DNA from 4 places in the Brevibacterium sp. NPDC056726 genome. Region 3 is predicted to be linked to each of the others. Evidence: riboswitches for the same ligand, from Rfam matches in the RefSeq annotation. Region 3 holds a riboswitch; each other region holds the start of a gene.
The links. Region 3 has a riboswitch for thiamine pyrophosphate ahead of ACFQ91_RS07990 (ECF transporter S component). Riboswitches for the same ligand answer to the same signal wherever they lie in the genome.

Region 1: it holds a riboswitch for thiamine pyrophosphate, as region 3 does, so the genes downstream of both, thiO (glycine oxidase ThiO) here and ACFQ91_RS07990 (ECF transporter S component) in region 3, are expected to answer to the same signal.
Region 2: it holds a riboswitch for thiamine pyrophosphate, as region 3 does, so the genes downstream of both, thiM (hydroxyethylthiazole kinase) here and ACFQ91_RS07990 (ECF transporter S component) in region 3, are expected to answer to the same signal.
Region 4: it holds a riboswitch for thiamine pyrophosphate, as region 3 does, so the genes downstream of both, thiC (phosphomethylpyrimidine synthase ThiC) here and ACFQ91_RS07990 (ECF transporter S component) in region 3, are expected to answer to the same signal.

What each region holds. Positions count from the first base shown of each region.
Region 1 covers NZ_JBHTYZ010000002.1:315,494-320,753, forward strand. The annotation lists gene ACFQ91_RS04920 (thiazole synthase) at 1-527, opposite strand, end outside; gene thiS (sulfur carrier protein ThiS) at 529-765, opposite strand; gene thiO (glycine oxidase ThiO) at 762-1,958, opposite strand; TPP riboswitch at 1,949-2,051, opposite strand; gene thiE (thiamine phosphate synthase) at 2,075-2,854, shown strand; gene ACFQ91_RS04940 (ketopantoate reductase family protein) at 2,851-3,765, shown strand; gene ACFQ91_RS04945 (DedA family protein) at 3,719-4,429, opposite strand; gene ACFQ91_RS04950 (sensor histidine kinase) at 4,584-5,260, shown strand, end outside.
Region 2 covers NZ_JBHTYZ010000001.1:91,711-96,970, reverse strand. The annotation lists gene ACFQ91_RS00455 (substrate-binding domain-containing protein) at 1-59, shown strand, start outside; gene ACFQ91_RS00450 (ATP-binding cassette domain-containing protein) at 78-914, shown strand; gene ACFQ91_RS00445 (sugar ABC transporter permease) at 911-2,122, shown strand; TPP riboswitch at 2,209-2,312, shown strand; gene thiM (hydroxyethylthiazole kinase) at 2,300-3,160, shown strand; gene thiE (thiamine phosphate synthase) at 3,157-3,882, shown strand; gene thiD (bifunctional hydroxymethylpyrimidine kinase/phosphomethylpyrimidine kinase) at 3,879-4,748, shown strand; gene ACFQ91_RS00425 (TenA family protein) at 4,843-5,260, shown strand, end outside.
Region 3 covers NZ_JBHTYZ010000003.1:369,768-375,027, reverse strand. The annotation lists gene ACFQ91_RS08000 (DUF4916 domain-containing protein) at 217-756, shown strand; gene ACFQ91_RS07995 (universal stress protein) at 958-1,920, shown strand; TPP riboswitch at 1,993-2,101, shown strand; gene ACFQ91_RS07990 (ECF transporter S component) at 2,127-2,756, shown strand; gene ACFQ91_RS07985 (ABC transporter ATP-binding protein) at 2,756-4,258, shown strand; gene ACFQ91_RS07980 (energy-coupling factor transporter transmembrane protein EcfT) at 4,242-5,090, shown strand; gene ACFQ91_RS07975 (hypothetical protein) at 5,095-5,260, opposite strand, start outside.
Region 4 covers NZ_JBHTYZ010000006.1:161,104-166,363, forward strand. The annotation lists gene ACFQ91_RS13775 (DUF1684 domain-containing protein) at 1-937, opposite strand, end outside; gene ACFQ91_RS13780 (M18 family aminopeptidase) at 1,183-2,532, shown strand; TPP riboswitch at 3,150-3,260, shown strand; gene thiC (phosphomethylpyrimidine synthase ThiC) at 3,257-5,086, shown strand.

The DNA of each region.
Region 1 (5,260 bases), on a different contig from region 3:
ACCTGGGCGCGGGAGACGATCGTCTCGATGTTGTGCGGGTTGAGGATGCCCAGGCCCGAACCGATCGGGGCGCCGGCGGGCATGACCGCGGCGACCCCGGCGTCCTCGAGCCGCTTCGCCAGCGCGGGATCGTCGTTCGTGTAGGCGAAGACCGTGAAGCCGTCGAGGACGAGCTCCTCGGTGGCGCGGAAGAGTTCGACGGGGTCGGGCAGGAGGGTGTCCTCGTCGGCGATGACCTCGAGTTTGACCCAGTTCGTCTCGAGCGCCTCCCGGGCCAGCTGCGCGGTGAGCACGGCATCGCGGGCGGTGTAGCACCCGGCCGTGTTCGGCAGTGAGCGGATGCCCAGCCGCTCGAGGAGCGCGAACACCGAATCCCTGGCCTCGGCGTCGAAGCGGCGGATCGCGACCGTCGTCAGCTCTGTCGCCGAGGCGGTCAGGGCGTCCTCGAGGATGCGCAGGGTGCTCGCCCCACCGGTGCCCATGACGAGGTGGGAGTCGAAGGTGACGGTGTCGATGGTCCAGCTCATGTCAGCCTCCCTGGACTGCGGTGACGATGTCGACGGTGTGGCCGTCGGTGATGGTGAAGCCGGCCCACAGCCCGCGGCGCACGACTTCACCGTCGACGGCGAGGGCCACCCCGATGCGGCCGCCGTCGACCGGGGTGCCGTCTTCGCTCAGCTGCCGTCCGGTGATGTCCTCGACGAGGGTGCGGGCGGTCGTGCCCGCGGTGATGTCCCGGCGGTCGCCGTTGAGAGTGATGGTCATGATCCCTTCCTTGCTGTCAGCAGTGGTGCACCAGGTGACTGCGGTGATGATGGCGAGTGGTCGGACTCGAACCGTTCCGGTGCCACGGCCTCGCGCGCACCGACGGGCAGCCACGCGGAGTCCGCGCCGACGACGAGATCCGCGCCGAGGCGGGCGCCGAACGGTGCGAGGAGAACCCCGTGGCGGAAGTACCCGGTGGAGACGACGAGACCGGGGTCAGTGCGACCGAGGAGAGGGAGGTCGTCGGGCGAGCCGGGCCGGGCCCGTGCCGTGATCTCCGTGATCTCACATCCGAGGAGCCCGGGCACGAGGCGTTCGGCGTCGTGGAGGAGACGGTGGACGCCCTCGGCGAGGATGCCCGCCTGGCCGTCCTCCCGGGAGGTCGCCCCGAGGACGAGCTCCCCATCGGGCCGCGGCACGACGTAGACGGGCCGACCGGCGACGAGTCCCCGGATCGTCCGGGTGAGCAGCGGGGGAGCGCCGGGATCCGAGCGGAGGCGGATGACGTCGCCGTGGACGGCCCGCAGCGGCAGCTCGGGAGCGCCGGCGATCGCATTGTGCGCCATGCCTGCGGCGAGCACGACCTGATCGGCGTGCAGCCGACGCCCCGAGGCGAGCTCGACTCCGGTCGTCCGGGCCGGGGCACCGGTCGGTGATCCCTCATCGCCGACCAGTCCCGTCACCCGGTCCTCGATGACGCGGTCGCCGAGGACGGTGAGCAGCGCGCGCGTCACCCGCCGGGGATCGATCGCATGATCGCCGGGAATGAGGACGGCCCCGCACACACCGGGGGCCAGGGCGGGTTCGAGATCGCGGGCGCGGGATCCGGTGAGCAGGTCGAGGTCGGAACCGGCCGCGGACTGGAGGGCGCTGAGTTCGCGCAGGGCCGTGAGATCCGCGCGGTCACCGGCGCAGACGAGTGTGGCGGTCGCCGTCTCCCCGAGGTCGGCCCCCGATTCCCGGGTCAGTGCCGCAGTGAAGTCCGGGTAGAGGTCGGCGGAGACGCGCATGAGCGGAAACAGCGGAGTCTGGCCCCACGCGATCTCGGCGGCAGGGGCGATCATCCCGGCCGCGGCCGCGGTGGCGCCCGCGCCCGGATGCGGATCGATGACGGTGACGGCCGCCCCGCGCCGGTGCAGCTCCCACGCCGCGGCCAGGCCGATGATCCCGGCGCCGACGACGATGACGTCCATGCGATTCTCCCTCCGGCGGCATGACCCGCATCAGGTAGGACGGTCGGCACGAAGCCCTCTCAGCCTCCCTGCGAGGCTCCCGCGAACTCCTCTACTCTAGGAGCATGGTTCCCACGATGCCAACGTCTCCCGCAGTGCAAGACCCCGTGACCGAGAACGCGGGCCACCCGGCCGACCGCGACTCCACCGGCCGGGACGCCGCGCGGACCCGTGCGCTCGCCTCCGCCCGGCTCTACCTCTGCACCGACGCCCGCACGCAGCAGGGCGACCTCGGTGAGTTCCTCGACGCCGCCTACGCCGGGGGCGTCGACATCATCCAGCTCCGCGACATGGGCCTGGAGGCCAGGGAGGAGATCGCCGCCCTCGAGATCCTCCGCGAGGCCGCCCACCGGCACGGGAAGCTCTTCTCCGTCAACGACCGCGCCGACGTCGCCCTCCTCGTCGGCGCGGACGTCTTCCATGTCGGGCAGGGCGACCTGACGAGCGCGCAGGCCCGCACGGTGCTCGGCGACGACGTCATCCTCGGCCGGTCGACGCATTCGGTCGAGCAGGCGCTCGCCGCCGCCGCCGACCCGGAGATCGACTACTTCTGCCTCGGCCCCGTGTGGGAGACCCCGACGAAGCCCGGTCGCCCGGCGGCCGGACTCGAACCGCTCGCGGCGGTGAGCGGGAGAACGGCGAAGCCGTGGTTCGCGATCGGCGGGATCTCCGCCGGTGATCGTCTCCGGTCAGTGCAGGAGACCGGGGCGACGCGCATCGTCGTCGTCCGCGCGATCACCGAGGCGCCCGACCCCGCCGAGGCGGCCGCTCGGCTGCGCGCGCAGCTGACTTCCGCTGACCCCGACACGACCACCGGCACGACCACCGGCACGACCCCGAAGGACGGCACCCTGTGACAATCCTCATCGCCGGAGCCGGCGCGACCGGCGGCGCCTTCGGCACCCGCCTCGTCGAAGCCGGACGCGACGTCACCTTCCTCGTCAGGCCCGCACGCGCCGAGGCCCTGAGAGAGAACGGTCTGCGATTCATCGCCCCAGACGAGGACCGGACGAACCCGGTGACCGTGACGACGGCGGAGGAGCTCGCGGCCGACCCGACCCCGGTCGACCTCGTCCTCGTCGCCGTCAAGGCCGGTGCCCTCGAATCGATCATCGCCGACCTCCGACCGGCCGTCGGACCCCAGACCCTCATCATCCCGTTCCTCAACGGGATGGCGCAGATCGGCCGCCTCGAGGCGGAGTTCCCCGGACAGGTGCTCGGTGGGCTCGTCAAGATCGTCGGCACGATGCGCGGAGCCGACATCGTCCAGATGACGGATCTCGCGACGATGACGATCGGCCGCCTCGGCGGGGGAGAGGTCCCACCCGCGGTCGTCGACGCGCTCGACGTCCCCGGCTTCCGGCTGCAGGTCATCGACGGCATCGACGACGCCCTGTGGGAGAAATGGGTGTTCATCGCCGCGGCCGGTGTCGTCACGTGCCTCTTCCGGGCACCGGTCGGCGCGATCATGGCCGCCGGCGGCGAACCCCACGTCGTGGGGATCATCGACGAACTCGAAGCCGTCGCCATGGCCGCCGGCCACCCGGTGTCCGCGCGGGCCAGGGCTGCCACTCTCTCGATGCTCACCGCCGAGGGCTCCGCCTTCACCTCCTCGCTCTACCGGGACGTCACGGCCGGACTGCCGAACGAGACCGAGCACATCCTCGGTCATCTCCAGACGACGGCGCGCGACCTCGGCGTGCCGACCCCGCTGCTCGATCTCACTCTCGTGCAGCTGCGAGCAGGCGAGTTCGACCGGAGCGCATGAGCCGGGCGCGCTCTGCGGTCGGGACACACCCCTGTGGCCCGACCGCAGCTGCCGTGGGCTCGGCAACAGCAGCCCTCCGCTTCGCCCGGAGACGGCGGGCCACCTCGGCGAGACCGGTGAGGGTGAGCGCGATGCCGACGCCGAGGACGACACCCCACAGCGGCTGATCGGCGAACACGGCCCCGCCGATTAGCCCGATGCCCGTCGAGTAGACCGCCCACGCCAGCGCCCCGAGGAAGTCCACGGCGAGGAACCGCGGCAGGGGATAGCGGAGCATCCCCGAGGCGATCGTCGTCGCCGTCCGCCCGCCGGGGATGAACCGCCCCGCGACGAGCATCGCACCGCCCCGGACGGCGAACATCTCCGCCGTCGAGGCGAGCAGCCGGCGCAGCCGGGCCGACCGGACCCACCGGTCGGTGGCGCGACTGCCGCCGCGACCGACGAGGTGGGCGGCGAGATCGCCGAGGAGCGCACCGACGGCCGCCGCCGCGATGATGCCCACCGCCGCCGGACTGCCGGTCACGGCGTACGCGGCGGCGGTGATGACGACGGTCTCCGAGGGCACGATCGGGACGAGGGAGTCGAGGGCGGTGACGACGGCGATGAGGAGGTAGAGCCACGGGGAGGTCAGCGTCTGCTGGATGAGGTCGAGAGCGAAGTCCATGGTCATCGACCCTAGTGACGCGGCCGGGCTCGCCGATACGAGGCGGAGCGCATTCCCGGGACGGGTTCACCGGCGGACGTGATGCGGAAAACCGGAACGAGATGTGAGGTCTGACCCCTCCAGAGGCCCTGACCTGCGTTGCTACGATCGAGCCATGCCGTGGCCCGCGACGATCCCGCGCGAACCCCGCATGTTCCTCCGGCGGTGGTCGCTCTCCGTGCTCGGGGTGCTGTGGGGCGGCCTCCTCTGCCTGCCGCTGCTGCTCGCCGCGTGCCTCCCGCCCGCCTCGGCGCTCTCCCGTCGCGTCCTGACCTGGGAGCGGACCCGGCAGGAGCGGACCCTCGGCATCATGCTCGCAGGCGCCCGGCCGGGGCGCGGCTTCTTCGCCCTGACCGGCCTCGTCGCCCTCCTCATCGCCGTGCCCGTGGTCAACCTCCTCACCGGCTTCGTCTTCGTCACCCTCGGCGCGCTCATCCAGGGCCTGTTCTCAGGCGGCGGGGTGACGATCAGCTTCTCGCTGTGGACGATGAGCCAGCCGCTGCTCCTCGTCGGCGTCCTCTACGGGGCGGCGAACCTCATCGGCGCGGTCCTCCTCGCCGAACTCGGCAACTGGCTGCACGGGCGCATCGACGCCTCCGCCGGGGAGGTGAGCCGACCGACCGCGGTCCACAGCCGCATCACCGAGCTCATCACGACCCGCCGCGGGGTCGTCGTCGCCATCGACGACGAACGCCGCCGCATCGAACGCGACCTCCACGACGGGGTGCAGCAGAACGTCGTGTCCCTGTCCGTCCTCATCGCCCGGGCCCGCCGGGCCCACGACCCGGAGAA
Region 2 (5,260 bases), on a different contig from region 3:
CCTCCGACATCTGCTCGGGCATCGATGAGAAGCTGTGCACGGATGCCGGAATCAAGTAGGACGGTCCGACCAGCCCGATGACCTCACAGACGAACGATCCGACGCCCGCTTCCGGGCGGGCGTCGGAGACGCCCCAGTCCACTGCTTCCCAGCCCGTGCTCCAGCTGCGCGGGATCGACAAGCGATTCGGCGCCGTCCAGGCGCTCACCGACATCAACCTCACGATCGGCCGCGGCGAGGTCGTCGGCCTCGTCGGCGACAACGGCGCCGGCAAGTCGACGCTCATCAAGATCATCGCCGGCGTCCACTCCGCCGACGGAGGCGAGCTCATCATGGGCGGACGCCCGCAGAAGTTCTCCTCCCCGAAGGACGCACAGCGAGCCGGGGTGGCCACGGTGTTCCAGGATCTCGCACTCTGCGAGAACCTCGACGTCGTCGCCAACCTCTTCCTCGGTCACGAGCACACCCGCGGCGGCGTCCTCGACGAAGTCGCGATGGAGGCGAAGTCGTGGGAGCTGCTGCGCAGCCTGTCCGCGAAGATCCCGAGCGTGCGCGTGCCGATCGCCGCCCTGTCCGGCGGCCAGCGCCAGACGGTGGCGATCGCCCGGTCCCTCCTCGGCGAACCCTCGCTCGTCATGCTCGACGAACCGACGGCCGCCCTCGGCGTCGCCCAGACCGCCGAGGTGCTCAACCTCATCGAACGCCTCCGTGACCGTGACCTCGGGGTGCTCCTCGTCAGCCACAACATGGCCGATGTCCAGGCCGTGTGCGACCGTGTCCACGTGCTGCGGCTGGGCAAGGACGCCGGGGACTTCCCGGGAGACGAGCGCACCGACGTCCTCGTCGCCGCGATCACCGGAGCCAACGACAACGTCGTGACCCAGCGGGCCGCGCGGAGGGGTGAGCGCCGATGACCCGCAATTCCCTCATCACCGACGAGCGGATCTCCGACGAGGGGCTCGTGCGGACGTTCGTCCGCCGGATCCGGGAAGGCCAGCTCGGGTCGTTCCCCGTCATCCTCGCCCTCGTCGTCATCGTCATCGTCTTCCAGTCGGCGAACAGCAACTTCCTCTCACCGGCGAATCTCGTCAACCTCTCCACCCAGGTCGCCTACCTGGCGATCCTCGCACTCGGGATCAACCTCATCCTCCTCCTCGGCGAGATCGACCTCTCGCTCGCCCAGCTCGGCGGTCTCGCCGCCTCGGTGCTCGGTGTCCTCGTCGTCCGGCAGGGGGTCCCGCCGGTGATCGCGGTGACGATCATCCTCCTGCTCGGCCTCGTCATCGGGGCGATCCAGGGCTGGTTCTTCGCCGTCGTCGGGATTCCCGCGTTCGTCGTCACCCTTGCCGGTCTGCTCGCGTTCACGGGGCTCACGCTCACGGTGCTCGGCACCCAGAAGAACCTCTCGATGGCCGATACGTTCGTCTTCGACTTCGCCAGCTACTACTTCCCGGCGTTCTGGGCCTACGTCTTCGGGGCGATCGCCGTCATCGGCTTCGCCGCCGGCATCATCCATTCGAAGCTGCGTCGGCACTCCGCAGGCCTCGACAGCCCGAGCTGGACGGCCGTCATCGTGCGCATCGTCGTCCTCGCGGCGATCGTCTTCGGCTTCCTCATCCTCGTCAACCAGGACTTCGGACTCGCGCTGCCGTTCTTCCTCATGATGGTCATCGCGATCATCATCGACCTCGTGCTGCGCAAGACCCGCTACGGACGCTCGATCTACGCCGTCGGCGGCAAGGTCGAAGCCGCCCGGCGCGCCGGCATCCGGGTGACGTGGGTGCGCATCAGCGTGTTCATGACCGCCGGGGTCCTCGCCGCCCTCTTCGGCTTCGTCAAGGCCGGAGTGACGACGAACGCCGGGTCGACGCTCGTGGGCACCCAGGACCTCCTCAACGCGATCGCCGCGGCCGTCATCGGCGGCACCTCCCTCTTCGGCGGGCGGGGGTCGGCGTGGGCCGCGGTCCTCGGGGCGTTCGTCGTCGGCGCGATCAACAACGGTCTCTACCTCATCGGCTTCAACTCCGATATGCAGCAGATCATCACCGCCCTCGTCCTCCTCACCGCCGTCGTCATCGACGCCGTCAGCCGGCGCGGACAGCGGTACGTCGGCAGGGGGTGAGGTCTGCTCCACCAGCGCCGAGGCGGGGGCGAGGTCAGGGGGTGACCCCACCTCACCCCCGCCTCGGCGATTTTGGTACAGTCATGGGCAATGACATGGGGTGCCCGGCGGCAGTCGCGCCGGGCTGAGAGGACACCCATCGAACCTGATCTGGGCCATGCTAGCGAAGGGATCGTCATGACTGACATCGATCTGTCGTCGGCGCACGCACGTCTGCGCGCGGCGAATCCGCTCATCCAATGCATCACGAACACGGTCGTGCAGCAGTTCAGCGCGAACGTGCTGCTCGCCGTCGGTGCGTCCCCGGCGATGCTCGACCATGAAGCCGACGCCGCACAGTTCGCGCACCTCGCCGGCGGTCTGCTCGTCAACTTCGGAACCGCGACGAACCAGCAGTTCCTCGCCGCCGACGCCGCGATCGGAGCCGTCACCGCGGACTCGACTCCGTGGGTGCTCGACCCGGTGAGCATCGGCGCAGTCGACCACCGCACCACCCGCATCCGCCGGGCCGCCGCCGATCGCCCGACCGCGATCCGCGGCAACGCCTCGGAGATCGCGGCCCTGGCAGGAGCCGGGGCCGGCGGGCGCGGCGTCGAATCCACCGACGAGGTCGACGCCGTCCTCCCCGCGGCGGCCGAGCTCGCACGGACCAGTGGGGCGATCGTCGCCGTCTCGGGCAGACGCGACGCGATCGTCGCCCACATCGACGGCGTCGATCACATCGCCCGTGTCGACGGGGGCCATGAGTTCATGCCGCTCGTCATCGGCACCGGGTGCTCGCTCGGTGCCGTGACCTCCGCCTACCTCGCCGCCGTGCCGCCGGCCGGTTCGAGTTCCGGTGCGGGGCCGGCCGGACTCGCGGCGTTCGAACAGTTCACCGCCGTCGTCGCCGCCCACGCCCACTTCGCCGTCGCCGGCGAAGCCGCAGCGGCCGGTGCCGCCGGACCGGGCAGCTATGCCGAACACTTCCTCGACGCCCTCTACACCACCGACGATGCGCGCATCGGTCAGGCACGGGTCGAAGTGACGAGAGCATGAGCGCGACGAGTGAGCGCCTGGCCGGCGTCGACGCCCGCCTCTACCTCGTCACCGATTCCGCCCAGAGCCGGGAGGCCGGACGCACCGTCGCCGAGACCGTGCTCGCGGCCGTGCGCGGGGGAGTCGGCATGGTCCAGGTCCGCGACAAGGACATCGACGACACCGAGTTCCTGACCCTGACCAGGGAGGTCATTGCCGCCGTCGCCGAGGCGGTGGCGGGTACGGACCGCCGCGTGCCCGTTGTCCTCAACGACCGGGTCGCCGTCACCCGGCACCTCCTCGATGAGGGCGCCGACGTCCACATCCATGTCGGACAGACCGACACTCCCGTCGCCGAGGTGCGCGACCTCGTCGGACCCGACCCGCTCATCGGTCTCTCCGCCGCCAGCGACGCCGAGTTCGCCGCCGCCCGGGCTGCCGGCGCCGTCGACCTCGTCGGGATCGGGCCCGTCTTCGACACGACGACGAAGACCGACGCACCGGCCGGGATCGGTCCCGACCGCCTCGGCGAACTCACGGCCGAGGCGGGTCTGCCGGCGGTGGCGATCGGCGGCATCGATGCCAGCCGGGTCCCGCAGCTGCGCGGCCGCGGACTGCTCGGCTTCTGCGTCGTCTCGGCGATCTGCCGGGCTGCCGACCCGGAACGGGCGGCCCGGGAGCTGCTCACCGCGTACGGCGACGGGACCGCGCCGGGTGCCGGCGAGGACGGGGGAGCGGCATGAGCACGCGGCCACCGATCACCCTGTCGATCGCCGGCACCGACCCCTCGGGCGGGGCGGGCATCCACGCCGACCTCAAGACGTTCACCGCCCTCGGGGTGCTGGGGACCACGGCGATCACCGCGCTCGTCGCGCAGAACACGCACGGGGTCTCCCGCGTCTACCCGATCGATGAGGACTTCGTCGTCGCCGAGCTCGACAGTGTCCTGAACGACATGCCCGTCGATGCGACGAAGACGGGGATGCTCGGGTCGACGTCGCTCGTCGACCTCGTCGTCGATCGGGCGCGCACCTCCGATCTCGGGTTCTTCACCGTCGACCCGGTCATGGTGTCGACGTCCGGGCACCGCCTCCTCGAGGTCGATGCGGTCGCCGCCGTGCGGGAGCGTCTCCTGCCCTTCGCCGATCTCATCACCCCGAACCTCCCCGAGGCCGCCCTCCTCCTCGGCGACGATGTCGCTGAGGCCCAGACCCCGGCTCAGATGCGCGACCAGGCACGCGAGCTCATCGCCCGGGGTGCCCGGGCGGTGCTCCTCAAGGGCGGTCACGCCGCGGACGGGGACGTCGCCGACATTCTCGTCACCGCTGATGGGGAGATCGCCGAGTTCTCCCACCCCCGGATCTCCACCCCGAACACGCACGGCACCGGGTGCACCCTGTCGGCTGCGATCACCGCCGAGGCGGCCGTGCTCAGGCGGGCGAACGGCGGAGAGGCGCTGAGTGCCGAGGAGGTGCACGGGGCCGTCGAGCGCGGACTCGACTTCCTCGCCCGCGCGCTCGCCTCGGCCGCGGACTGGCAGGTCAGCCTCGATGCGGCCGGTGCGCACGGGCCCGTCGACCACCAGGTCGACGTCCGCCGTCGCGGATAGCCTGTCGACCCGGCCGCTTCCCACCCGGCTGATTCCGGACAGTCCGATTCCCGTCTGATTCCCGTCCCATTCCGACCCCGAGGAGAGACCACTCATGAGCATGAACTTCGCCGCCGGACCGCACACCACCGCGCTGTGGGAGGACGTGCGCCCGATCATCGACGAGATCGAAGCGCTGCCGTTCCTCACCCAGCTCGCCGAGGGCACGCTCGCCCCGCTCGCGTTCACGAACTACATCACGCAGGACAGCATCTACTTGAGCGGGTATGCGAAGGCGATGTCGTTCCTCGCCGGGAAGACAGCGGACAGAGGAGAGTCCCGGTTCTGGTCGACCTCGGCGGCGGAGGCGATCACGGTGGAGGAGGAGATGCACGCTCAGCTGCTCTCCGATGAGCGGCTCGCCGTGGCCCACGCCGAGCTCGAGGCCACCGACCATCTGGGACCGTCGCCGACGACGCTCGGCTACGTGTCGTTCCTCGTCGCCACTGCGGCGAGCCGGTCGTACGGGGAAG
Region 3 (5,260 bases):
GGACAATCCCTTCAATCGTCGTTGACCGCTGCGGGCCATGTCACGACCGCCGCTGGCCGGAGAGTGGTTGACTCAACTGTAGGCCACGTCACTGCGACGCTGCGGCCCGGCCGGAGTTTTATCTTGACATCAAGATACTTTACCCGACCGGCATGAGCCGCCTCGACCCCCCTCCTCCCACCCGTCCGTCGAGGTGAACTGTGACACAATCGGGATATGACCCGCACTGCCCTCGACTTCGACGAGAACTGGTTCGACGACAACGAGTTCGCCCAGCTTCGTCGCCGTCTCCCCATCCCCTATGTCAATGCCATCCCCGTCCGCGTCGGAGAGGCCGGCGATGTCGAGGAGATCGGCCTCCTGCTGCGCCGCCTCGACGACGGCACCCTGGGTCGCGAGGTCGTCGGCGGACGCATCCGCTACCACGAGAGCATCCGCCAGGCCCTGCTCCGGCATGCCGAGAACGACCTCGGCCCGATGGCGCTGCCCGTCGTCCCGCCGGCCATCGCCCCGTTCCACATCGCCGAGTACTTCCCCACCGAGGGCACCTCGCTCCTCCACGACCCGCGCCAGCACGCGATCTCGATGTGCTTCGTCATGGAGGTCCGCGGCGAATGCACCCCGCGCGCCGATGCGCTCAGCCTCGACTGGCTCACCCCCACCGAGGCGCTGCGCTCCGACATCGTCGCCGAGCTCTCCCACGGCCAGGAGCACATCATCCGCTCAGCCCTGAGCTACCTCGGCTTCGCCGTCTGACGCACCCCTCCCCCTGGCGCAGGCCGTGAGCACGCGCCGAGGCCGTGGGCACGCGCCGCACGCGAGAGGAATCCGTCCGCCTCGCGGTCTTCTACACGTTGTAGAAAACACTTGGGTACACTGAGGGCGACGAGGACGGCACACGGTTTTCGGGGCCGTCGTCCCCGTCAGGGTTGGTCAGGCCCCGATGGAAGGACTGCCATGACTGCTGACTCCCGCTCGTCCGCCGCGAACCCGGCCGAGGCCCGCCCGACCGACACCCGCGCCTCCGATTCCGGACTCACCGACAACCTCGGCGTCCTCGTCGGCTTCGACGGATCCGAGCTCGCAGCCCTTGCCCTGCGCTACGGTGCCGCCGAGGCGCTGCACCGAGACGTTCCCCTCACCGTCGTCACGGCCTTCACGATGCCCCTGATGATCTACCCGAACATGGCCTCGATCCCGTCCGAACCCGAGGACGAAGCCGCGATGCGGGCAGCGGAGAAGACCCTCGCCGAGGCGGCCGAACTCCTCGCCGATCATCCCGGACCGGTGACGTACGCCGTCGAATCCGGTGACGCCGCCGGTGTGCTCGTCAACCTCAGCGCCAACGCCGATGTCATCATCGTCGGGGCGCGTGGACGCGGCGGCTTCATGGGCCGCATGCTCGGGTCGGTCTCGACCGCGCTGCCGCCGCACGCCCACTGCCCGACGATCGTCGTCCCCCGCCATTCGGCGCACCGCGGGGACACGACCGGCCCGGTAGTCGTCGCCGTCGACGGGTCCGAGGGCGCGCGGATCGCGATGTTCACCGCCGCCGAGGCGGCCGCTTCGCGCAACGCCGACCTCGAGATCGTCACGGTGCTGCCGGCCGGGGAGGAATGGCTCTACTGGTACCCGGAGCTCGAACTCGGCGGTGACGTCGCCGACCGCCGGCAGCAGCAGATCGAAGCCGAACTCGACAAGGACGCCGAAGAGCTGCGCAGTCAGTTCCCCGGGCTCCAGGTGTCCACCTCGGCGCTCATCGGCGATGCCACCGCGCTGCTGTCCGCGGCGACGAAGACCGCGCAGCTCACCGTCCTCGGCACCCGGGGCCGCGGGGCCGTGAAGTCCGCGCTGCTCGGATCGGTCTCCCGCGGGGTCCTCCACCATGCCGAGGGTCCGGTCATGGTCGTTCCGGCCTGAGTCCCGTTCGCACCAGATCCCCGGCCCCGCGGACGTGCGGTGCCGGGGATCGTCAGGTGTTGTACAGTGGAGCGCACACGACAGGGGAGCGCCGCCAAGGGCGCTGAGAGTGCAGATGACGCTGCAGACCCTCGAACCTGATGCGGCTAGCACCGCCGAAGGAAGTCGAGACTCTTCTACCCCTCCTTGAGACACGAGGAGGCGCTATGCCGAACACGACCACGCCCGGTTCCCGCTCGACGACGGCACCGGCATTCACCCAGGCCCCGCCGACGAAGAAGTGGCGGGTCGTCGACTACGTCGTCACCGCGGTCCTCGGCATCGCCGTGGGCCTGATCTTCTGGGTGCTCGCCGCCAGCTGGAAGGGCATCGAGCTCGCCTTCCAGGCCTTCCCGCCCTCGATCGGCCTCATCGCCGGCCTCTGGGTGCTCGCCGGTCCGCTCGCCGGGGCGATCATCCGCAAACCCGGAGCCGCGCTGCTGTGCGAACTCCTCGCCGCCGCCGTCGAAGGCGTCCTCGGCTCCCACTTCGGGGCGACCGTGCTGCTGTCGGGCTTCCTCCAGGGCCTCGGCGCCGAACTCGTCTTCGCCGCCTTCGGCTACCGGAAGTTCACCCTGTGGGTGACCGCGCTGTCCGGACTCGTCGCCGCGACCTTCATGGCCGTGAGCGAGAACATCCTCTACAACGCCGAATGGCAGTTCGACTTCCAGCTCGCCTACGCGGTGTGCGCGATGATCTCCGGCGTCGTCATCTCCGGCATCGGCGCCTGGTACGCCTACCGCGCGATCGCGAAGACCGGGGCGCTGAGCTCCTTCGCCTCCGGCCGCGTGCGCTGATGGGCCTGCCGATCCGCGCCCACGGATACTCGTGGCGGCACGCCGATCGGGACAGCCTCGCCGTCGGCCCCGTCGACCTCGACATCGCCCCAGGTGAGAAGGTTCTCCTCTTGGGGCCGTCGGGGGCGGGTAAGTCGACGCTCCTCCATGCGATCGCCGGGGTCCTTCCCACTGAGGCCGGGGAGTCAGCCGGTGATCTCCTCGTCGGCGACGCCCCACCCGACCCCCGCCGAGGCGTCACCGGGCTCGTCCTCCAGGACCCCGATTCGCAGGTGATCTTCTCCCGCATCGGTGACGATGTCGCGTTCGGAATGGAGAACCTCGGTCTGCCCGCCGAGGTGGTCGACGCGCGGATCGACGCCTCCCTGGCCGCCATGGGCCTCGACCTTCCCCAGTCCCACCCGACGGCGGCGCTGTCCGGGGGCCAGAAGCAGCGCCTCGCGCTCGCCGGGATCCACGCGATGGCACCCGAGGTGATCGTCCTCGACGAGCCGACGGCCAACATCGACCCCGCCTCGGCGAGGGCGGTCCGCGATGCCGTCCTCACGGTCCAGGAGTCCACTGCGGCGACGATGATCGTCGTCGAGCACCGGGTGAGCCTGTGGAGCGACGAGGTCGACACCGTCATCGTCCTCGGCCGCACAGGCGTCGTCGCCCACGGCACCCCGGACGAGGTCTTCGGTGACCCCGCACTCGCCGAGGTGCTCAGGACCACCGGGATCTGGCTGCCCGAATCCGGGTCCCGCACCGCCCCCGACCGCTGGACGATGCCGGGCAGAACTGGAGCGCAGGACCGACTCGGGTCCCCCGTGCTCGTCGGCGAGCGCCTGGGCGTCGCCCGGCCGCGGGCAGCCGTGCCCGCAGCGACCGATCTCGACCTCGAGGTGCGGGCGGGTGAGGCGCTCGGCATCGTCGGCGCCAACGGGGCCGGGAAGTCGACGACAGCGCTGACCCTGGCCGGCCTCATCCCCGAGTTCTCCGGTGAGGTGCGCGCAGCGGGGCCGCTTGCCGCCGGGGCGAAGGAGGCGCGGCCGTACACCTGGCCCTCGAAGTTCCTCGCCCCGCGCATCGGCATGGTCTTCCAGGAACCCGAGCATCAGTTCCTCAAACCCAGCGTCGCCGAGGAGCTCGCCCTCGGTCCGCGACTGGCCGGCTGGTCGGCGGCCGAGGTCGACGCTCGGGTGACCGACCTGCTGGAGACGCTGGGACTGTCCGACATCGCCGAGGCCCACCCGCAGGGTCTCTCCGGCGGGGAGAAGCGTCGCCTGTCGGTGGCGGCGATGATCGCTCCGCGCCCCCAGGTCCTCATCGTCGATGAGCCGACGTTCGGGCAGGACGCGCTGACGTGGGCGGGACTCGTCGCACTGTTCCTCGACGTCCTCGACCACGGCAGCGCGGTCATCGCCGTCAGCCACGACCTCGACTTCCTCGACGCGATTGGAGCCCGCCGCTTCACCCTCGGCACGTCGGCGCAGCCTCTGCGGGGTGAGCGCGTTGAGTGAGCGGACGACCCTGACTCGTGAGCGCGTCACCGTCGAGGATCCGGGTCAGCTCATCCCGGTGGTGCGCCGCACGGCGCTCGTGCGCTGCAACCCGCTGACGAAGATCGCTGTCGCGCTCATCCTCATGGTCGGAGCTCTGCTGAGCATCGACGTCGTCTCCGCGGGGATCATCCTCGGCTTCTCACTCCTCGCCCTGCCGCTGACCGGCCTCGACCTCAAGGCGGCGCTCAGACGGCTGTGGTTCCTGCCGGTCGGCGCGCTCCTCGCCGCGTGGGGCACGGCGATCCTCGCCGAGAAGACGGGCGCCACCGTCGTCGACGTCGGTCCGATCCTCATGACGACCGGGTCGCTGGAGTCGGCTGCGGCGATCTTCGTGCGCGCCCTGGCACTGGCGATCCCGCTCGTCGTCCTCGCCTCGACGATCGATCCCAGGGACCTCTCGGATGCCCTCGTCCAGCATCTGCGTCTGCCCGAGACCGTCGTCATCTCGATCCTCGCGGCCAGTCGCCTGCTCGGACTCCTCGTCCTCGAATGGCAGACCCTGTCGATGGCCAGACGGGCCAGAGGACTCGCCGGCGGGTCGGTGCTGCGGCGCACCCGCAGTCTCTTCGCAGGCATCTTCGTCCTCCTCGTCCAGTCGATCCGCCGTGGCACGACCCTGGCGATGGCGATGGAGGGGCGGGCGTTCGGGCGGCCGGGCAGGACGTGGCGCAGGCGCTCGAGGTTCGGCACCGCTGATGCGGTCGTCCTCGTCCTCGCCGTCGTCGTCGCAGTCGTCGCGGTCGCCTCGGCGCTGGTGCTCGGAACGTGGAACCCGATCATTCCGGGCTGACGTCTCAGACCTCGGCGATGAGGTCCTTGAGGTGGGCGCGCCACTCCTCGAGCGCCTCGGCGCTCGGCAGCTTCGCGGCGGTGAGGGTGAGACGCGTGCGCTCGTCGTCCTTCGGTTCGGCGGCGGCTTCGATCTTCGTCCCGTCGGCGAGGTCGGCCCGCCAGAACGAG
Region 4 (5,260 bases), on a different contig from region 3:
GCACGTCGTTGCCGGCGACCGGGGCCGGGCAGGTTGCGAACGCGGAGAACGCGAACGGGTAGTTGACCGCACGGTTGAAGTCGACGACGAGCGACCCGTCGGCGTTGGGAATGCCGAGGTCAAGGGTCCGCCACGCCGCCGTCGACCGCCCGTTCGTCTCATCGTGGAAGTCGAGCTGGAGTCCCGTCGCCGGGCACCCCGAGGCCACGAGCGACACCTCCCCGGCGGGCGTGGTAAAGGTGACGGTGCCGACGAGCATCGTCTCGAGCGTGAGGTTCTCCTGCGCCGAGGCGACCGGCCGGATCTCGGGTTCGTCGAAGGGGGTGAAGCGGGCGAGGAAGACGAAGTCCCGGTTCGGATCGAAGACGGGGACCTCGACGAACTTCGCGAGCAGCGGCGACTTCGAGTCGCGGATGCGCACACCGAGGCGACCGCCGCGTTCGATGAGCTCATAGAGGACATGGCCGACAGTGAACCAGTCGAGCGACCCGCCGGTCGGCAGCTTCGCGCTGAACCCGTTGTCCTCGACCCTGACCTGGGGAGACTCCGGCAGCGGAATGTCATCGGCGCCGAGGCGGACGGCCGTGCGCGTCGACCCGGACTCCCATTCCGCGTCGGTGCCTGAACGGGGATCGGTGCCTGCCTCGGGCCTGGTGCCGGGGCCGGTGTCGGTGAGGTCGTGGGAGGTGGGAGCCGCCTCGGTGGGGGCACTGAGCAGATCGAAGGTCGCGGCCGCAGGGCCGGCCTTCGTGCCGGGATCGAGCGCGAGGGTGACCCAGCCGTCGTCGTCGACGGTGAACGTTCCCGGCGCTCCCGGCCACGTCGACTCCTCGTCGAGCCAGTGGAGCCCGACGACGCTGAGCCACCCGAAGGGCGTCGCCAACGAGGAGTTCCGCGAGTCCCGCCACGTATTCCACTCGGCCACGAATTGGTTCACGTCGAACACTCCTCGCATTCTCACTCGTCGTTGCACGCTCGTCCGCGCCGGCCGTCGACGTTCGGCGACCGCCGGCCCGCCCGGTTCGGACGACCGCTGACCGTCCATGTCGGACGACCGCCGGCCCGCCCGGTGCGGGAGACCGCTGACCATCCACGTCGGACGACCGCTGATCGTCCGCTTCGGGCGACCGCTGGCGCTTCGGCCCCTGTGGTCGAAGCTACCCCAAAGGATAGGCTGTTCAGATGAGCACTCCATCCACGGATCAGACAGCAAACGCGCAGGTCGCAGCCGACCTCTCCGCTTTCGTCACGGCCTCTCCCAGCTCCTATCATGCCACTGCCGCAGCGGCCGAGCGCTTCGACGCCGCCGGGTTCACCCGACTCGACGAACGTCAGCCGTGGACCCTTGAGGTCGGCCACGGGTACTACGTCATCCGCGACGGCGCGATCATCGCCTGGATGGCCCCGACAGGGCGGATTGACGCAGCGGAAGCCGATTCGACCGCGAACGGGTCGACCGCCTCGGCGGTGCCCCCGTTCCGGGTCTTCGGCTCCCACACCGATTCGCCGGCGTTCAAACTCAAGCCCGGTGACGAGTTCGTCGCCGAAGGCGTGCGCCAGTTCGGTGTCGAGATCTACGGCGGGCCGCTGCTCAACTCGTGGCTCGATCGGGAGCTCGCCCTCGCCGGGCGCCTCAGCCTCGCCGACGGCAGCGTCGTCCTCGCGCACACGCCGGCGATCGCACGCATCCCGCAGCTCGCGATCCATCTCGACCGGCAGGTCAACGAGGGCCTCACCCTCGACAAGCAGCGGCACACGACCCCGATCGTCGGTCTCGCCGACCTCGCCGAGGCCGATGTCCTCGAGATCCTCGCCGCCTCCGCCGGCGTCGACCCCGAACTCATCGTCGGCCACGACGTCTACACGATCCCCGCGCAGGAGCCCGCGCTCTTCGGCGCCGCGGACGAGTTCTTCGCCTCCCCGAGACTCGACAACCTCCTCTCCGTCCACGCCGGGGTGACCGCGATGACGTCCCTCGACGCCGAGGCGCTCGATGCGGTGGCCCTGTTCGCCGGGTTCGACCATGAGGAGGTGGGGTCGAACTCGCGCTCGGGCGCGAGCGGGCCGTTCCTCTCCGACGTCACCGAGCGGATCGTCGCCGCCCTCTTCCCCGAGGCGAACCGCAGTGACTACCTCGCCGCACTGGCCGCCTCGGTGTGCGTGTCCTCCGACGCCGGACACGCCGCCCACCCGAACTACCCCGAACGCCACGATCCGCACGTGCGTCCGCGCCTGGGTGCGGGGCCCCTGCTCAAACTCAACGCCCAGCAGCGGTATGCCACCGATGCCGTCGGCACGGCGACGTGGGCCCGCGCCTGTGCAGCCGCCGGGGTCGAGTACCAGGACTTCGTCTCGAACAACTCGGTGCCGTGCGGGTCGACGATCGGACCGCTGACGGCCACCCGCATGGGCATGACGACGGTCGATGTGGGACCGGCGCTCTACTCGATGCACTCGGCGCGGGAGATGTGCGCGATCAGCGACGTCGTCGCGCTCGGCGCGGTCGCGAAAACGTTCCTCCAGGGGGCGTGAGGCGCCGCGCCTGCGGGAGCCGACACAGGGGGCGAGCGCTTGCTCGTTCAACGCAGCGCCTCGTTCACCCCTGAGCCTCACTCACCCCTGAGTCTCACTCAACACGAAGCGTGAATATCGCGTCCCCAAAGACGCGATATTCACGCTCCGTGTTGAACGAGCGCCGGCAGATTCGCCGAGGCGGCGATATTCACGCTCGCCGTTGAACGAGCACCCCGAGGACGAGCACCGGCGCACGCCCGCAGACACCCCGTCAGCGAAGTCGCGGGAGTGCGTCCGCCGAGGCGCGATGCTGCACGCACGATGACGCAGCGAGCGGGGCGCGCACGCACAATGCGCGTGGAAGCAGGCCTGCAGGCACGATGCCGCAGGCGTCCAGCGTGCGCAGGAATCCGAGGCGAGCCCACTGGGGTACTTCCCCCAGGGCGCGTCCGCTGGGCACGTCCACCGAGGCACGTCGGCAGGAGCCCGTCCACCGGGGCACACCCACTGGGGCGCGTCCACTTGGGCACGCTGAAACTGAGGCACCAAATCGGGCGACCGCGCGTCCACCGTCTCGCGCAGTGAACACCTGCCGCGGGTGATTTTGTGGCGGCGCCCACACCGTGATAGTCGTTGTGTGACCCCACGGGGGCCTTCGGAAGAGGGCTGAGATCGAGCTGAGACCGCTCGAGACCGTTGAACCTGATCCGGTTGATACCGGCGGAGGAAGAGAGGATCGCAGATGACTGCGCCCACCCCAGAAACCACCCGTCCCACCGTTGCCCCGCGCCCGACGGCACCGGCCGAGAACTCCGCGAGCACCCCCGCGGGTTTCGCTCTCGAGCAGTACCCCACCCATTCCCTGGCCTGGGTCGAGGACCGTGAGCACGGCATCCGCGTGCCCGTCACCCGCATCGACCTCGACGACACGAACGGCCGCCCCAACGAGCCGGTCCACGTCTACCGCACCGTCGGGCCCGGCGCCGTCCCCGAACAGGGCCTGCCCCCGCACCGCGCGGAGTGGATCGCCGACCGCGACGACACCGAGGACTACGCGGCCCGCGGCCACCTCATCGAGGACGACGGGCGGGCAGCCGTCCGCCGCGGCGCACCCTCCCAGCAGTGGCAGGGGCCCGACCGGACGCCTCGGCGCGCGAAGCCCGGACGCACCGTCACGCAGATGCACTACGCCCGGCAGGGCATCATCACCCCCGAGATGCGCTACATCGCGATCCGCGAGCAGTGCGACGTCGAACTCGTCCGCTCCGAGGTCGCTGCCGGGCGCGCGATCATCCCCGCGAACATCAACCACCCCGAATCCGAGCCGATGATCATCGGCAAGGCGTTCCTCGTCAAGATCAACGCGAACATCGGCAACTCGGCGGTGACGAGCTCGATCGCCGAGGAGGTGCAGAAGCTCCAGTGGGCCGCGAAGTGGGGTGCCGACACCCTCATGGACCTCTCGACGGGCAACGACATCCACACCACCCGCGAGTGGATCATCCGCAACTCCCCCATCCCCATCGGCACCGTGCCGATCTACCAGGCGCTTGAGAAGGTCGACGGCGACGCCGAGGCGCTGACCTGGGAGATCTACCGCGACACCGTCATCGAACAGTGCGAGCAGGGCGTCGACTACATGACCGTCCACGCCGGTGTGCTGCTGCGCTACGTCCCGCTCACCGCCGACCGCGTGACCGGAATGGTCTCCCGCGGCGGGTCGATCATGGCCGGATGGTGCCTGGCCCACCATGAGGAGAACTTCCTCTACACGCACTTCGACGAGCTCTGTGAGATCTTCGCGGCCTACGATGTCGCGTTCTCCCTCGGCGACGGGCTGCGCCCCGGCTCGATCGCCGACGCCAACGACGCCGCCCAGTTCGCCGAACTCGACACCCTCGCCGAGCTGACGAAGCGGGCATGGGAGCACGACGTCCAGGTCATGGTCGAGGGCCCCGGCCACATTCCGCTCCATCTCGTGCGGGAGAACGTCGAGCGCCAGCAGGAGCTCTGCGACGGCGCCCCCTTCTACACCCTGGGTCCGCTCGTCACGGACATCGCGCCCGGCTACGACCACATCACCTCGGCGATCGGGGCGACGGAGATCGCCCGGTACGGCACGGCGATGCTCTGCTACGTCACCCCGAAGGAGCACCTGGGACTGCCCGACCTCGACGACGTCAAGACGGGGGTGATCACGTACAAGATCGCCGCCCACGCCGCGGACGTCGCGAAGGGCCACCCGGGGGCGACGGCCCGGGACGATGCGCTGTCGAAGGCGCGGTTCGAGTTCCGCTGGCGCGACCAGTTCGCGCTCGGCCTCGACCCGGAGACCGCCGAGTCCTTCCACGACGAGACGCTGCCGGCGGAACCGGCGAAGACCGCGCACTTCTGCTCGATGTGCGGGCCGAAGTTCTGCTCGATGCGCATCTCCCAGGACATCCGCGACACGTACGGCAGCGCCGAGGCGCAGGCCGCGATCGCCGGCATGCAGGCCAAGAGCCGGGAGTTCCTCGCCGCCGGCGGTGAGGTCTATCTGCCCGAACCGACGATCGGTCCGCGGCAGGGCTGAGGTCCGGGCAGGGCTGAGGTCCGGGCAGGACTGAGGTCCGGGCTGGGCTGGGGTCCGGTCAGCGGGTGTCGGCGGGGTGGGGTCGGCGTGCCTCACCCCGCCGAGGCGGTTGCCGGGGTGAGATCGGAGTGCCCCACCTCGCCGCGGTGCTCCCGGGCTGGGAGCGAAGTTCCC